One region of the Shewanella sp. YLB-07 genome, then DNA from elsewhere that is predicted to be linked to it. Evidence: riboswitches for the same ligand, from Rfam matches in the RefSeq annotation. Region 1 holds a riboswitch; the other holds the start of a gene.

Evidence for each region. Region 1 has a riboswitch for cobalamin ahead of FS373_RS10650 (ABC transporter ATP-binding protein). Riboswitches for the same ligand answer to the same signal wherever they lie in the genome.
Region 2: linked by a shared signal. The riboswitch ahead of FS373_RS12505 (TonB-dependent receptor) and the one ahead of FS373_RS10650 (ABC transporter ATP-binding protein) in region 1 are both predicted to bind cobalamin.

The regions. Positions count from the first base shown of each region.
Region 1 covers NZ_VOQB01000004.1:239,244-242,663, forward strand. The annotation lists gene FS373_RS10640 (ATP-binding protein) at 1-725, shown strand, start outside; gene FS373_RS10645 (histidine phosphatase family protein) at 818-1,486, shown strand; cobalamin riboswitch at 1,707-1,979, shown strand; gene FS373_RS10650 (ABC transporter ATP-binding protein) at 2,010-2,936, shown strand; gene FS373_RS10655 (FecCD family ABC transporter permease) at 3,004-3,420, shown strand, end outside.
Region 2 covers NZ_VOQB01000005.1:120,773-124,192, reverse strand. The annotation lists gene FS373_RS12515 (M56 family metallopeptidase) at 1-981, opposite strand, end outside; gene FS373_RS12510 (BlaI/MecI/CopY family transcriptional regulator) at 974-1,429, opposite strand; cobalamin riboswitch at 1,888-2,106, shown strand; gene FS373_RS12505 (TonB-dependent receptor) at 2,218-3,420, shown strand, end outside.

The DNA of each region.
Region 1 (3,420 bases):
CATTAGGTAAAATGGTCGCGGGAATAGCCCATGAGATCAATACGCCAATCGGTGTCTGTGTCACCGCGGCATCTCACCTACATGATGAGGTCGTTGGACTGAAGAAGATGTTTGCCGCCGGGGAGCTGAGTGAAGAGGAGTTTCAAGGCTTTATGCTAACCTGCACCGAGTCGATGGATATCATTCTTAAGAACAATGCTCGGGCATCTAAGTTGATCCAGAGCTTTAAACGGGTCGCTGTGGATCAATCCAGTGAGCAGGTTAGAGAGTTTGGCCTTAAAGAATATCTCGGCGAGATCTTAATGTCGCTGCGTCCAACATTGAAAAAAGAGCCTCATAAAATACAGGTTATATGTCCAGATAAGCTTATCTGTAATACCTATCCTGGGGTTATTTCGCAGGTGGTGACTAACCTGATAATGAATAGCTTACTGCATGCCTTTAAGCCTGAACAGGTCGGTAAGGTCACCATAGAAGTGACTGGCAGTGAGGGGAACATATTAATGAATTACAGCGATGATGGTGTCGGCTTAGATGAAGATGGCGAGAAGAATCTATTTGATCCCTTCTATACCACTAAGCGTAATCAGGGAGGCAGTGGACTGGGCACACATCTGGTGTATAACTTGGTGACCCAGAAACTCAAGGGGGAAGTTGACGTCGAAACATCGCCAGGTAAGGGACTCTGTTACCATATACGTTTCCCGCAAAATATTGAGAGTTAGACTTATACTGGGAACAAGAGGATAGGAGTTAGAATCTAGATTCTAGGAAGTAGCACTAGAAATAGAAACGGGAAACCAGCAAAGGAGAAAATATGTCTGAAGGAGCTCAAGGTGACAGCAAGAGCTGCATTGAGAATAAGGCTGAGCGTACCACTGTCTTTTATCTTCTCCGTCATGGTGAATGCGAAGGCGGTGATATACTCAGGGGGCATACAGATGTCGCCGTGAGTCAAGCGGGGCGAGCATCGATGACAGCTGCCATTGAAGGTCTCGTTGAGCGTCACGATGTGGAGTTTGACCAACTATTCTCATCCCCCCTGCGTCGCTGCAGTGAGTTTGCACTCAACCTCTATCTGAAAAATGGAGTGCCATTAAAACTGGAGGACGGTTTAAAGGAGGTTAATTTTGGTGATTGGGATGGCGAGACCTTAGAGAGTTTGTATCAGAACTCCGCTCAGATGATAGAAAGCTATTGGAAGAATCCCTGGGCCGTGACACCACCTAATGGTGAGAGCATGCTTGAGTTTGAATTCAGAATCGATGCCCTTTGGCAATCTATTTTGCAGCAATATTCGGGACAAACCTTACTCTTGATCACTCACGCTGGAGTGATGAGACACTTGATGGCCAATGCCCTTGGTGTGAGTGGGGTGGCCGGTTTTTACACTCAGCTGTCATTAGCTTATGCTTCTGTGGTCAAGATATCTGTGTTCACCTCTCCTCAGGGCCACTTCACTAAGCTGCATTGGGGCGATGACTAATCGCTTTTTACTCTGTCTCTATGACTTATCTGAGTATGTCTTAGTATGAATCAACGCGATCACTTCACAGGTACAATTTGCCAATACAAGTAAAATCGGCATAATAGCGCCCATTAGAGCTTGTTATGTAAATTATCTATTTAGTACTTTATTTAATTTTTTATTCTTTTTAGTTTCTAAGAGGAAGGTTTCAAGTTCGCAAAATGAGGTGTTGAGAGCTAATCTGGCCGTTTAATCAAGTGTGCCCATTTTATTGCTAACTCAAACTTAAAAGGGAATTGGGACGATAGCTCCTAGCTTATGTCTTTAGCTTATGTCTTTAGCTTATGTTTATAGCATTAGCTATCAGCTTTAGAAGCCCAAACTGTGCCCGCAACTGTGAGTGATTTTTAAAAACGTTCCTAGAATCTAGAATCTAGAATCTAGTACCTAGGAACTAGAATCTTGTTTTTAATCACCAGTCAGGATACCTGCCTCATTTTGTCGCGATAATACTCGAGCGGGTAACTCGGGGGAGTCATAGATGTCATTAGTTTCAGGCTCAACGTCACAGAACACACCTGAGCTCGCCTTGGATGTGCGCGAGCTTAGCTGGCAAGTCGAGTCACGCTCGATTCTGTCGCAGGTAAGCTTCTCCATAAGGCGCGGTGAGATGCTCGGCATTATCGGGCCTAACGGTGCGGGAAAGTCGACCTTGCTTCGCTGCATCTATCGATATATCAAGCCTGATAGTGGCCGAATCCAGCTGTTTGGCCAAGAGATAACTTGTCTCTCCTCTAAGGCCTTCGCCAGAGAGGTGGCAGTAGTACTGCAAGATACCCCTCATCACTTCGAGTTGACCACGGCGCAATTGGTGGCTATCGGTTTGACGCCCCATAAAGGCCCGTTCGAATTCACTAATTCTGCCGATCGGGTCTTGATATCCGATGCGCTGGAAAAAGTTGGTTTAACCCATAAGGCTAAGCAGAGTTATGAATATCTCTCTGGCGGTGAAAAGCAAAGAGCCTTGATAGCGCGTGCCATAGTGCAGCAGCCTAAACTTCTTATTCTCGATGAGCCGACCAATCATTTAGATATCCATTATCAGATCCAGATCATGGAGCTGTTGCGCTCAATCGGGATCACTGTGATCACCTCTATTCACGATCTTAATCTCGCTAGCGCCATGTGCGACAAATTACTTCTGCTGGAAGAGGGAAAGTGTATTTCTTACGGTTCGCCTAAACAGGTGCTCACAGAGCAGGCCATAGGCGAGGTCTTCGGTGTCTGTTCCCATGTCGCGCCTCATCCTCAACATGGAAATCCACAGATCTGTTACTACTATGGTTATGAGACGAGTTACGACAAGGGTTACGAGCCAGGACATAAGAATAGCTATGAGAAGGGCCGTGAGAAGAGTCAGGGTAATAAAAGTGGCCCGGTTTCTCTCGAGGACGTAGCCCATGACTAGAAGTGTCAAACTCCCAGCAGGAATTGGAATGGCGGAAACTGATTCAGTTGCAGTGAAAACCAGAGAAATGAAAACTGGTGAAGTCGATTTGGTTAAGCATGAGCTGTTTGCTCATAAATGGATTTTATTCTCCCTGAGCTTATTATCTCTGCTGAGTCTGATGTTTGCCGCGAGTTTTGGTGCCGCAAATATCTCGTTTATGGACACCTTAGATGTGGTCTTGCATCAGTTGTTCGGGATTGGCGACGTTGCTAGCATCACCCAGCGCATAGTGATGGAACTGAGATTTCCTAGAGTCATATTGGCATTTATTGCTGGAGCTGGTCTCTCTATCGCAGGTAGTGTGCTGCAAACTGTCACACGCAACCCACTGGCGGACCCTTATCTGTTCGGTATCTCTTCTGGGGCATCTTTTGGTGCTGTTATTGTGCTAACACTATTTACCGGCTCAGGGCTGCTCGCCGGCTCTGGTCTGTTTGAACAG
Region 2 (3,420 bases), on a different contig from region 1:
AATACTATGTGCTTGGCTCTTAGCTAGCTTGGTCGATTCTTTCGACGAGGTTTGATGATCCCCTGCCTGAACTTGTTGATTGAGTATCAAGCTTGCTAATCCTAAGCCTAGTGTCATTGCTATTATGGTTAAAGTGCTCTTTCCATGTTGTTTTTTCATTTGCATGATCCTTTCCTTTAAGATGTTTTTATTTCCATAGTGGGTATGCAGCATGCCCATTTGAGCGTGCTGAGAGTAAGCCAATAACGCATGGCTATAGGCAATTTTTTCATCGGTATTCATCAATGAGGTGATTTGAGCATCACAGGCGAGTTCTTGATCGTCACGAAAACGGCGGTAGGCTAGCCAGCAAAGCGGATTGAACCAGAAGATGGCGAGCAGACCATAGGCCAGTAGGTTAATGATGATGTCTCCGCGTTCATGGTGAAACAGTTCGTGTTCCAATACGGCTTTTTGCTGCTTTACTGTCAGTTTATGAAAGTCTGATGGCACTATGATCGTCGGCTTAATCACGCCTGTTAACATGGGAGAAGTGATCTCTGGACTCTGTAATATGGGTAAAGCGTCGGTCAACATCAGCGCGTTGATGTTAAGTTCGCCGCTCTGGGGGTGAGCATAAGGTGTACTCTTGCTCAACAATTTATTTAAATAGCGTTGTTGCAGTAGTAACAGTGCCGTCATCACGGCAATACCAGACAACCATAAACCTGCGACTAAAGGGGCCGGGATTAGGCTTTCACTGTTTTTAACGGCGAGTGACGCCAGCACTCTGTAATGCTCAAAACTTGCTAGCTTAGATTCTGCCAGCAAGTTAGGCAGAAATTGCAGTACCACAGAGCCTAATAACATTAGTGGGATAGCCAGCCATAAACTGTACATGTGGTGAGCCCCTAGCTGTTTAAGCAGTGGCTTATGAAAAAGTAGGATGAAGGCGCAGACTAAGCTTATGAGTATGCTTTGTTGTGTGAGCCAGTTAATCATGATTAGGCTCCTTTGTTTTAGTATCGGTTGTTTGACAGTCGCTGCTTAACTCACCCTTGTTCAAGCTGTCTTTTTTCGAGTCCTCTTCTTGCCAGTTGTCGATCAGCGTTTTCAATTCTGCAACATCTTCTGCGCTGAGTTTATTTTCTTTGGCAAAGCCCGCAACTAGGGGGGCGATACGACCCGAGAACATTCTCTCTACGAAAGACTGACTCTCTTTAATTTGATATTCACTTTGATTGATTAGGGGCGAGTAGAGATAGCCTCGGCCCTTTTTTTGAAACCCGATCGCCTGTTTTTTTACTAAGCGGTTTAATAGGGTTTTGACTGTTTTTTCGTGCCATTCATTAGAATCTGCCAATTTTTTCACCACTTCATTTGAGCTTATCGGTGACGACTCCCATAGGATATTGAGTACGGCAAGTTCTGAATTACTGATCTCTTTCATCGGCTGATCCCATTGTCAAAGTGTGTACTGATTACTTTCTGTTGAATGCATGTTATGGATTACAGCTGTAATCGACAAGTTTAAGATTACACTTGTAATCCAATTTGGCAAGTCATTTTGTTTGATAATTGATATAAATGTTGTGAATTTGTTTTATGTGGGTGTTAGTTAGATTTCTTTTGATTGCCAATCAGACGCTTGCATTCTTTTTGAACAAATCGTTTTATTAAAAATTTGCCGGAGTAACAGCCAAAGAGAATAAAATTAGACTTTTAGGTAAGCAGAATGTCATTCAAAAGTTAGACATTTATACGTATAGACGTCTATAATGCGGCGGTTCGTCACTCGGTGCTAAACAGGGTACTAATACTTGGTACAAAACTGAGTGCGTTCTTGGAACGAATTAACAATGTTTTAGTCAATCTTTTGTGGTGCCTAAACCTATTTAACGTGTTGAAACATAGCGGATTGCTATGAATTTCGACAATTAAGGTGAAGGATAATCGGGAAGTCAGTGAGAATCTGACACTGCCCCCGCAACGGTAAAAGGTAAGAGTCAGGTGCGCTTATTTGTGAAGAAATGGCAGCGTAAAAAGCCTGAACTCGCGCAGTGTTGCTTTTTAAAGTGTCATCGCAGAGCCTAAGTCCGGAGACCGGCCCATTAGATGATTTTGAGATTTCGGCGGGCAGATCTCAAGATGCGGCTTTCGGTCAACAGCATAAAGCTGAACGGCCTAATTATGTCGTGACATCTTTGCCCCGTTTTCCTTTTAGGAGTTAAAGGTAAAATGGGTACACTCTCATATAAAAAGTCATATAATGAGCCAAACAAACTTTCAACAATAGCCATTCTAATCAGTAGTGTATTGACTCTGTCTGTTGTCTCATCGAGCGCTATGGCGGCCGAAGCTGCTAATACTGGTGAAAGCCAGGCAAACAGTGTCGATGAAGTGATCACTGTGATTGGCCGTAGCGAAAACACCCCTCTGAATATCGCGGCCAACGTGAATATTATCGATTCTGCTCAGATAGAGATGAGCGGCGCGACCACGCTAACCGAAGTGTTACGTGGTCAGAGCGGCATTCAAATTTCAGATTCAAACTCAGGCGCGGTTTTTTCGATGCGTGGCTTCTCTGCTGGCCAAGCTGCGAACAATACACTGATCTTAGTCGATGGTCGCCGTCTTAATAATATCGATATTGCGGCGCCTAGCATCAATGCGATCCCACTCAATCAAATTGAGCGCGTCGAGATCTTATCTGGCAGCGCTGGTGTGCTTTACGGCGATCAGGCGGTTGGTGGTGTGATTAACATCATTACTAGGGCTCCGACGGGAACAGGTGGAAGTATTCAGCTGTCTGGCGGCAGTTTCAACACGTATGAAGGCAAGGCCGATGTGTCTGGTGCGATTAACGATACCTGGCGCTACTATGCGGCTGCGAGTTATAACCAAGGTGATAACTATCGTGATCATAACGCCAATAAGACATCATCTGTTTTAGGTCGCCTGCAATATCAAACTGAATCGGATAACTTTTTCATCGAGACCAGTTACTACGATAACGATCGTGAAATGGCGGGATCATTAACTCTGGATCAGATTGAAGACGATCCGACTCAAGCAAATCCATCCAATCCAGATGACTATCAACATGAGATGACAACGGCTATCCGCAGTGGTTACCAACATCAATTAAACGATGCCTGGTCTCTGGGCGCCGATATCAACTATACCGACAGTAAAGTTAAGAGTATTAGCTGGGGAAAGCCTGGCACCAACAAGCGCTCATTTCTTGAATTTACGCCTAAAGCTGTTGCTCATATTGCCACCGAAAAGGGCGACTTGAGTATCGTCACCGGTATCGATTTGAGTCGAGGTGAGTCAGAATTTAGCCGTGGTCGTAGTAACGTTCAAAAGGTTGCCAGTGCCTATGTTCAAGCCAGTGTTCCATTAACCACTAGTCTTAGCTATGTCGTGGGTGGCCGTTAC